3 regions of the Kitasatospora sp. NPDC056783 genome follow, and region 3 is predicted to be linked to each of the others. Evidence: riboswitches for the same ligand, from Rfam matches in the RefSeq annotation. Region 3 holds a riboswitch; each other region holds the start of a gene.
The links. A riboswitch is a leader RNA that binds a small molecule or an ion and turns the genes downstream of it on or off. The one in region 3 is predicted to bind thiamine pyrophosphate.
Positions count from the first base shown of each region.

Region 1: another riboswitch for thiamine pyrophosphate. It lies ahead of ACFRMQ_RS10390 (purine-cytosine permease family protein); the one in region 3 lies ahead of thiO (glycine oxidase ThiO).
Region 2: another riboswitch for thiamine pyrophosphate. It lies ahead of thiC (phosphomethylpyrimidine synthase ThiC); the one in region 3 lies ahead of thiO (glycine oxidase ThiO).

Region 1 is NZ_JBHUAF010000047.1:18,606-21,876, forward strand. Features, by position in the region: gene ACFRMQ_RS10390 (purine-cytosine permease family protein) at 1-1,366, opposite strand, end outside; TPP riboswitch at 1,359-1,503, opposite strand; gene ACFRMQ_RS10395 (S1C family serine protease) at 1,838-3,271, shown strand, end outside.
Region 2 is NZ_JBHUAF010000004.1:54,335-57,605, reverse strand. Features, by position in the region: gene thiC (phosphomethylpyrimidine synthase ThiC) at 1-1,619, opposite strand, end outside; TPP riboswitch at 1,614-1,748, opposite strand; gene ACFRMQ_RS01795 (PKD domain-containing protein) at 1,974-3,271, shown strand, end outside.
Region 3 is NZ_JBHUAF010000259.1:7,903-11,173, reverse strand. Features, by position in the region: gene ACFRMQ_RS28725 (Rv2175c family DNA-binding protein) at 1-17, opposite strand, end outside; gene ACFRMQ_RS28720 (NAD(P)/FAD-dependent oxidoreductase) at 60-1,268, opposite strand; TPP riboswitch at 1,505-1,617, shown strand; gene thiO (glycine oxidase ThiO) at 1,621-2,796, shown strand; gene thiS (sulfur carrier protein ThiS) at 2,793-3,032, shown strand; gene ACFRMQ_RS28705 (thiazole synthase) at 3,036-3,271, shown strand, end outside.

The sequences.
Region 1 (3,271 bases), on a different contig from region 3:
AGGCGGAGGTCCACTCCCGCGGGGTGAAGTGCAGCGCCTCCTGGGCGGAGGTCCAGAAGTCCGTCCACCAGCCGGCCACGTTCGTCGGCGCGACGAACTGGTAGACCGCGAAGCCCAGCAGCCACGGCAGCAGCATCAGCCAGCGGGACGGCGCGTCCGCGGAGAGGTCCCAGCCGTGCCGTCCGGCGCCGAGGAAGTAGTCCACCGCGAGCACCGCCAGCAGCGGCACGAACACCGAGCCGATCAGGCCGAGGAAGCCGTAGTAGGTGTCGGTGAACTCGCCGATCCGCAGCGCCAGCACGGTGGTCAGGACGCCGATCGCGCCGGACAGCACCCGGCGGTCCACCTTCGGCAGCAGGTTCTGCACCGACATCGCGGTCGAGTACACGTTGGCGAAGGACTGGTCCGTCTCGCGCAGCACCAGCACCAGCAGGAACAGCCAGCCGGCCCAGACCCCGAGGAAGGAGTCGAAGATCCGGTTCGGGTCGCCGTCCGACTGCAGCAGCGCCATCAGGCCGAGCACGTAGCACCAGACCTGGGCGAGCGTGTAGCCGGAGAAGCTCCCCCAGAACGCCGAGCGCGGGGTGCGCGAGTGCCGGGTGTAGTCGGCGGCCAGCGGGACGAAGGAGATCGACACCGCGATCATCGCGTCGGTGGCGCCCAGGAAGCCGTGCCAGTTGCCCGCGCCCGGGTCCGGCACGCCCTGGCGGCCCAGCTGGACGGTGAAGTACACCATCGCGACCGCGACGGCCCCGGCCACGAACCGGCGCAGCACCGCGATCGAGCCCAGCGGCCAGATGGTCAGCGCGGTGGTCAGCGCGCCCGCGAGCAGGACGAACAGCCAGCGGTAGCCGCTGGTGTGCGCGACGGTCTGGGCGCCCGCCGAGATGGTCAGCAGCTCGAACACGCCCCAGCCGACGCACTGCACGATGTTCAGCACCGTCGGCAGGTACGACAGCCGGGTGCCGAACAGACCGCGCAGGTTCGCCATCGCGGGGGCGCCGGTGCGGGCGCCGATCACCGCGGCCACGCCGAGCATCGCGGTGCCGACCGCCGTACCGACCACGATCGCGGTCACCGCGGCGGCCAGCGACAGCTCGTTGCCGCGGGCGCCGAGCACGGTGGCGGCGGTGGAGAAGCCGATCAGGCTGACGCCCAGGTTCATCCAGAGCGCGAACTGGTCCCGGAAGCGCAGCGTGCGGGGCGGTTCGGTGTCCAGGACCAGGGGGGCCTCGACGTGCTCGGGGCCTTCCAGGACGGCGGTCGCGGCGGTCCCGGTGGGCGCGGTGCCCGCGGGGGGCGTGGCTCCGGAGAAATCCTTGGACGCGTTCGCGTCCGGAGAAGAGGATGGCGAAGCAGGCGGCATGGCCGATACTCCCTACGCCGGCATTACCCGGACAGGTTCCGGCGGTCAGCGCCCCCTCGACCGCCCGTCACTCCGGTGGCGTACGGTCGACATGCGCACTCTCAGCCTGGTGGGTCCAAGCTCCCGCGTGTCAGTTGTGAGCGACAGGCTAACCGGGACGGGGGCGAACCCCCAAGGCCGAGGGGTGCGCGGTCCGCATCGCGGGACACCCGGCGGGGGAGGGGAGCCTCGGCCGGCGGTACCGAGGTCGGGGCCGGCTAAGGATTCTTATGAGTTCTTCAGAGGGGTCCTTACGGCAATCGAATCGACAGTGCGAAAAACTATGGTCCTTGGTTCTGCCAGCTATGGAGGTCGTCCGTGAGCACCGAGCGCGAGGTTGGGCCCACCGGGCCGCAGGGGGAGCAGCCCGCCGGCCCGGGAGCGGCTGAGGCCGTTTCCGACGGCCCCGCTCAGGGCGGGCACCAGCCGACCATGGCGTTCCGCCGGGTGTCCGAGCCGGAGGCCGGCGACGGCGTTCCGGCGGCGGGTGTCCCGGCCGACGGTTTTCCGGCGGAGGGTGTTCCGGCCGACGGTGTTCCGGCGGAGGGCGGGCACAATCCCACCGTCGCCTTCACCAAGGTGCCCGCACCGCAGCCGCCCGCCGCGCCCGTCGTGGCCCCCGCGCCCGCCGTCCAGGAGCCGGCCGTCGACCCGGCCACCGGCTACATCGACGCGCCGCCGCCGGTCCTGCCGCCCGCCCCGCCCGCCGCCCCGGCCCTGCCGCCGTCCGGCAACCCGTACGCCACCCCGACCCACGGCGTCCCGTCCGCCGCCGCGCACGAGGGGTACGGCGCGCACGAGGGGTACGGCGCCGCTCCGGCCGCGCCCGGCGCCCCCGCCGCGCACGGCCACCACCCGTTCGGGGCCGGTCAGCCGCTCGGCGGCTGGGGCCCCGCCCACGACTCCGCCGGTGGCACGGGTTACCCCGGCGGCCCGGTCGGTTACCCGGCGGAGTACGCCGGCGGCCCCGGTGGCCCGGGCAAGAAGCGCGGCGGCCTGGTCGCCCTGCTCGCGGCCGTCGCGCTGGTCGCCGGTCTGGCCGGTGGCGCGCTCGGCGTGACCGTCGCCAACCGCGCCGACAGCAGCACCTCCGCGAACGACCACCGCAGCACCACCGTCCAGGCCAGCGACACCCAGAAGAGCGAGCCCACCCCCGGCTCGATCGCCGCCATCGCGCAGAAGGCGCTGCCCAGCGTCGTCACCATCAAGGCGCAGGGCAACGGCGAGTCCGGCACCGGCACCGGCTTCGTCTTCGACACCGAGGGCCACATCCTCACCAACAACCACGTGGTCGCGCCGACCCTCAACGGCGGCAAACTGACCGTCAAGTTCGCCGACGGCAGCTCCTACAACGCCTCGGTGCTGGGCCACGCCGAGGGCTACGACGTCGCCGTCGTCAAGATCGACAACCCGCCCAAGAGCAAGCTGGCCCCGCTGCCGCTGGCCGACTCCGACAAGGTCAACGTCGGCGACGCCACCGTCGCGATCGGTGCGCCGTACGGCCTGGAGTCCACCGTCACCAGCGGCATCATCAGCGCCAAGGACCGCCCGGTGGCCTCCGGCGACGAGACCGGCGCGCAGGCCTCGTACATGAACGCCCTCCAGACCGACGCCTCGATCAACCCCGGCAACTCCGGCGGCCCGCTGCTCGACTCCGGCGGTGCGGTGGTCGGCATCAACTCGGCGATCCAGTCCAACGCCTCCGCCAACGGCCGGGCCGGCAGCATCGGCCTGGGCTTCGCCATCCCGATCAACCAGGCCAAGTGGGTCGCGGACACCCTGATCAAGACCGGCAAGCCCGTCTACGCCAAGCTCGACGTGCTCCGCAACGACGACTACAAGGGCGACGGCGCGCAGATCCAGACC
Region 2 (3,271 bases), on a different contig from region 3:
TTGGCGGGCTCGGCGGGAAGGGTCTCGTCGTGGAAGTCGCGGGCGGTCTCCGGGTCGAGGGCCAGGTTGAACTGGTCCTCCCAGCGGAACTCGAAGCGGGCGTCGGAGAGGGCGTCGTCCCAGGCCTGGGCGCCGGGGTGGCCCTTGGCCAGGTCGGCGGCGTGGGCGGCGATCTTGTAGGTGATCACGCCGGTCTTGACGTCGTCCCGGTTGGGCAGGCCCAGGTGCTCCTTGGGGGTGACGTAGCAGAGCATCGCGGTGCCCCACCAGGCGATCATCGCGGCGCCGATGCCCGAGGTGATGTGGTCGTAGCCGGGGGCGACGTCCGTGGTCAGCGGGCCCAGGGTGTAGAACGGCGCCTCGTCGCAGATCTCCTTCTGGAGATCCATGTTCTCCTTGATCTTGTGCATCGGGACGTGTCCCGGGCCCTCGATCATCACCTGGACATCCCGCTCGCGGGCGATCCGGCCGAGCTCGCCGAGGGTCTTCAGCTCGGCGAACTGCGCCTCGTCGTTGGCGTCCGCGATCGAGCCCGGGCGCAGCCCATCACCGAGCGAGAAGGTGACGTCGTAGGAGGCGAGGATGTCGCAGAGCTCCTCGAAGTTGGTGTAGAGGAAGTTCTCCTGGTGGTGCGCCAGGCACCAGGCCGCCATGATCGAGCCGCCGCGCGAGACGATGCCGGTCTTGCGGCGCGCGGTGAGCGGGACGTAGCGCAGCAGCACGCCGGCGTGGACGGTCATGTAGTCGACGCCCTGCTCGCACTGCTCGACGATGGTGTCCCGGTAGACCTCCCAGCTCAGGTCCTCGGCCCGGCCGTCCACCTTCTCCAGGGCCTGGTAGAGCGGCACGGTGCCGATCGGCACCGGCGAGTTGCGCAGGATCCACTCGCGGGTGGTGTGGATGTTGCGGCCGGTGGAGAGGTCCATGACGGTGTCGGCGCCCCAACGGGTGGCCCAGGTCATCTTCTCCACCTCCTCCTCGATCGAGGAGGTGACCGCCGAGTTGCCGATGTTGGCGTTGATCTTGACCAGGAAGTTGGTGCCGATGATCGCCGGCTCCACCTCCGGGTGGTTCACGTTGACCGGGATCACGGCCCGGCCGCGGGCCACCTCGGCGCGCACGAACTCCGGCGCGAGGCCCTCGCGCAACGCCACGAACTCCATCTCCGGCGTCAACACGCCCCGCTTGGCGTAAGCGAGTTGGGTGACGGCGGCACCACCGCGGCCGCGCAGCGGGCGGCGCGGGCGACCGGGGAAGACGGCGTCCAGGTTGCGCAGGCTGCCGCCGCGCGGCGAGGTGTGCTTGATCCCGTCGTCCTCGGGGCGCGGCTCGCGGCCGTCGTACTCCTCGACGTCGCCGCGCTGGCGGATCCAGGCGTCCCGCAGCGCGGGCAGGCCGCGCCGCACGTCGGGTTCGTAGGACGGGTCGGTGTACGGGCCGGAGGTGTCGTACAGCGGGACGGTGCGGCCGTTGGTGAGCAGCACCTCGCGGTACGGGACCCGCAGGTCCGGGCGCGACCCCTCGCGGTGGGCCTTGCGCCAGGCCGGGGTCGGGTAGCCGGTGCGCTCGCTGCTGGGGGCGCCCTGGGCAGACTGCGGCTGTGCTTCGAACGTGGTCATCGGACCTCTACTCCCTACGCCGGCATTACCCGGTCAGGTTCCTGCGGTCGACGCAGCCTTCGGTCCGTCCGTCGACGTCCCGGTCAGCGTCCTCTCAGCCCGGTGCTCCGAGCTCCCGCGTCGCAGGCGGTGTTGCCTGCACACGACGCCCAACACGGTAGCGAGCGGATCGCCGCAGGTCCAGGGGGCGTCACGGGCGCGGGCCGGGGAAACCCGTGCGGGAAGTGTCCGGCCGCACCCGCATAATGCTCACCGATGCTCCGCAGACACTCCATCAGGGCGCGCACGATCCATCCGGGTCTGGGCCGCCCGGAGAGTCCGCGTTCTTTGACGACTCTTGGGGGGAAACGCACCGTGCGCATCCGTCATGCGGCAGGCCTGAGCGCTGCCGTGATCTCCGCGGTGGTGGGCCTGCCACTGCCCGCGGTGGCGGCCGAACCGGCCGCCGTCGTCCTGTACGTCGGGGGCGGTATCTGCAAGAACGACGGCCCGGGCACCCAGGCCCTGCCGGTCTGCACCGTCCAGGCCGCCGCAGACCGGGCGCTGCCGGGCCAGACGGTGGAGGTCTCGGCGGGGACGTACCCGGAGGCCGTGACCGTCCGGCACTCCGGTGAGCCCGGCAAACCGATCACCTTCCGGAGCACCGGCCACGTCGGCATGAGGTCGACCGTTCCGGGCCGAACGAACACCTTCCCGGTCATCGCCGGGCCGCAGAAGGAGCCGGTGCGGATATCCGGCCAGCACGACATCGTGTTCTCCGGCTTCGAGGTCACCCACTTCGAACTCGACGGCGTCAGCCGGGTCGAGCTCTCCGGCAACTGGATCGAGCAGCGGGACGACAAGATCGCCCGGCCGGCGGTCGCCGTCACCGGCGCCAGTGACCACGTCCGGATCGAGCGCTCGGTCGTCCGCGGCACCACCGGTGGTGTGCAGGTCGGCGCGGGAATCGCCGGGACGGTGATCGCGGGCAACGACTTCGTCTCCAGTTTCAAGGCACCGGCCATCGCGGTGACCGACGCGCCGGGCACGGTCATCACCCACAACACCACGAACGTGGCGCCCGGGGTGGCCATCGACCTGGCCGGCTCCTCCGACCACGCGACGATCACCAGCAACGTCGTCGCCACGAGCGCCGTCCAGGTGTCCGCCGGCTCGACCGACGGCACCGTCCTCGACTACAACACCGTCTGGTCCTTCCTCCCCGAGCGCTACCCCAGCTACAGGTGGGCCGACGCCGCCTACAAGACGGCCACGGAACTGCAGGCCGCGACCGGCCAGGGCCAGCACGACGCGAACGGCTCCGTTCCGTTCGACCTCGGCTTCTCGCCCCTGTCGGTGCCCCAGTCCTCCGTGTTCAGCTGGCAGGGCCGCAACGCGATCGACTCGGCCGGCCCCGAGGTGCCCGGTGTTCCGGACGTGGATCTGCTCGGCCACGGCCCATTCGACCACCCGGACGTCCCCAACACCGGACCGAACGGCGGTTTTCGCGACCGCGGCGCGTACGAGGCCATCGGCGCCCTGAGCGCCAGCCTCACGGTGACCCCGGAGAACGACTTCGACCCGCTCGCCGTCATGGCCCACGCCAACCCGATCAGCCCCTCGCGGATCACCGGTTACTCCTACGACTTCGGCGACGGCACGACCACGCCGCC
Region 3 (3,271 bases):
CTTTCGATCTCACTCACGCCACCAGACTGCCACCTCCACGACCCACCGCGCACCAGGCACTACCCCGCGACGGCCGCCTTCAGCGGTACCGCGGGGTCGGCCGCGCGGGCCCGGTCCAGCGCGGTGCCGGCCTCGATCAGCTTGCGCCCCTGGGCGAGGTCACGCGGGCGGTCCACGGTCAGCAGCGCGCTCGGCACCCCGTCGCGCAGCCAGAGCACCGACCAGGCGGCGTCCTCGGGGCCGCCGCGCCACAGCAGTTCGTCGCCCTCGGTGTGCCGGCCGGCGTACTGGACCATCCGACCGAACTGCTCCGACCAGAAGTACGGCACCGGGTCGTAGGCCGGCGCGTCCGCGCCCAGGACGGCGGCGGCCACCGCCTCCCCGGACTTCAGGGCGTGGTCCCAGTGCTGGACGGCCAGTCGGGCGCCGGCCCTGGCCGAGGGGTAGCTGACGCAGTCGCCGGCCGCGAAGACGCCGGGCACTGAGGTGCGCAGCCGCCCGTCCACGAGCACCGCGCCGGTCGCGTCCAGCTCGACCCCGGTGCCGGCCAGCCAGCCCGTCGCGGGCCGGGCGCCGATGCCGACCACCACCTCGTCGGCGGGCAGGTGCGAGCCGTCCGCCAGCAGCACCGCGCCGGGCTCGACGGCGGCCACGCCGACGCCGCAGCGCAGGTCGATCCCGGCCTCGGCGTACCAGGCGGCCATCGCCGAACCGAGCCCGGTCGGCAGCGCGCCGGGCAGCGGCGCCGGGCCGGCCTCGACCACCGTCACCTCGCAGCCCGCCCCGCGGGCCGCGGTGGCCACCTCGGCGCCGATCCAGCCCGCGCCGACCAGCACCAGCCGCAGCCCGGGGCGCAGCAGCTCGCGCAGTGCCAGGGCGTCGTCCAGGGTGTGCAGCAGGTGCGCGCGCTCGGCGCCGGGCAGGGCGCGCGGGACGGCGCCGGTGGCGATCACCAGCGAGCCGTACGGGAGGTCGCCGCCGTCGGTGTGCAGCACGCCGGGGGTGAGGCCGGTGGCGCGGCGGCCGGTGAGCAGCTCGATGCCGAGCTCCCGGTAGTCGATGCCCAGGGTGGTGGAGTCCACCTTGCCGAGCAGGACGTCCTTGGAGAGCGGCGGCCGGTCGTACGGCGCGCGCGGTTCCTCCCCGACCAGCGTGATCCGCCCCTCCCAGCCGCCCTGCCGCAGCTTGAGGGCGCACTGCGCCCCGGCCAGCCCGGCTCCGACAACGACCACCCGATCCGTCCCGCTCAGCTCTGCCACGCCCGTCACTGTACTCAGCGGCCCCCGGCCGCCCCAGGGCCCGGCGCCCCCTGCCCACCCCTACTTCGGGCCTACGTCCGGGCCGGGTGGTGAGGGGGCGGGCCCGCGGCCGAGGGCGGGCGGAGGACCCGTCGATCGGACCGGTTCGCCGCCCGGGGCGGGACGCGGGCAGCGGGGCGCGGGCCGCCGCCCCCGTCCACCCTTCGTACGGGCCTTCGGCCGCGCCGCCCCCCGGCGTTAAGGTGGGATGACCACACGGGAGCCCGGCGTACCGGGCTGAGAGGCGGGCTGGCACGGCCCGCGACCGTCCGAACCTGATCCGGGTCATACCGGCGAAGGGAGAAGAGCAGCCTTGTCACGCATGGCCTCAGGCACCCATGCCGACGTGCTGGTGATCGGCGGGGGCATCATCGGCCTCGCCGTCGCCTGGCGCGCCGCCCAGCTCGGACTGCGGCACGTGGCCGTGGTCGACCCCACCCCCGGCGGCGGCGCCGCCCGGGTCGCGGCCGGAATGCTCGCCCCGGTCACCGAGCTGCAGTACGGCGAGGAGCCGCTGCTGCGCCTCGGGATGGCCTCGAACGAGCGGTACGCGGCCTTCGCCGCCGAACTCACCGAGGCGAGCGGCGGCGCGGACACCGGCTACCGCCGGTGCGGCACCCTCGCCGTCGCGCTGGACTCCGACGACCGCGAGGAACTGCGCGAACTGCACGCCTTCCACCAGCGGCTCGGCCTGGACTCGACCTGGCTGACCGGCCGGGAGTCCCGCAAGCTGGAGCCGATGCTCGCCCCCGGCGTGCGCGGCGGCCTGCACGTCTCGAACGACCACCAGGTGGACGGCCGCCGGCTGCTCACGGCCCTGCTCGCCGCCTGCGAGCGCGCGCACGTCGCCGTCCACCGTGCCGAGGCCGTCGAACTGCTGGTCGAGGACGGCCGGGCGGCCGGCGCCCGGCTGAGCACCTCGGAGACCGTCACCGCCGACCGGGTCGTGCTCGCGGCCGGCCCGTACAGCCACCGGCTGCCCGGCCTGCCCGAGGGGGTGCTGCCCGCGATCCGCCCGGTGAAGGGGCAGGTGCTGCGGCTGCGCGTCCCCAAGGCCTACCGGCCGTTCCTCTCCCGCAACGTCCGTGCCGTGGTCCGCGGCCAGCACCTCTACCTGGTGCCGCGCGAGAACGGCGAGCTGGTGGTCGGCGCGACCACTGAGGAGCAGGGCTACGACACCACCGTCACCGCCGGCGGGGTGTACGAACTCCTGCGTGACGCCCACGAGTTGGTCCCGGGGATCACCGAGATTCCGCTGCTGGAGACCTCGGCCGGACTGCGCCCCGGCTCCCCGGACAACGCCCCGCTGCTGGGCCCGACCTCGCTGCCCGGGCTGGTCGCCGCCACCGGCCACTACCGCAACGGCGTGCTGCTCACCCCGGTGACCGCGGACCTGGTCTCCGAGTACCTGGCCACCGGCGAGGTCCCCGAGCTCGCGAGGCCGTTCACGCCACTGCGCTTCTCCCCCGACCGCTCCACGACGAAGGCCGCCGCATGACCGAGACCACCCGGACCGAGAACGCCTCGGCCGAGATCGCCCTGACCGTCAACGGCGAGCCCCGCCGGGTGCCCGCCGCGACCACCCTCGCCGAGCTGGTGGCCACCGTCAGCGCCGCCCCCACCGGCGTCGCCGCAGCCCTCAACGAGGCCGTGGTGCCCCGCGGTTCGTGGTCCGCGACGGTGCTGGACGCCGACGACCGGATCGAGATCCTCACCGCCGTCCAGGGAGGCTGAACCATGGCCGACGACCTCCTCACCATCGCCGGGACGACCTTCTCCTCCCGGCTGATCATGGGCACCGGCGGCGCCCCCAGCCTGGAGGTCCTGGAGCGCGCGCTGCTCGCCTCCGGCACCGAGCTGACCACCGTCGCGATGCGCCGGGTCGACGCCTCCACCCAGGGCTCCGTGCTGGACGTGCTGACCCGCAACGGCATCCGCGTGCTGCCCAACACGGCCGGCTGCTTCACCGCCGG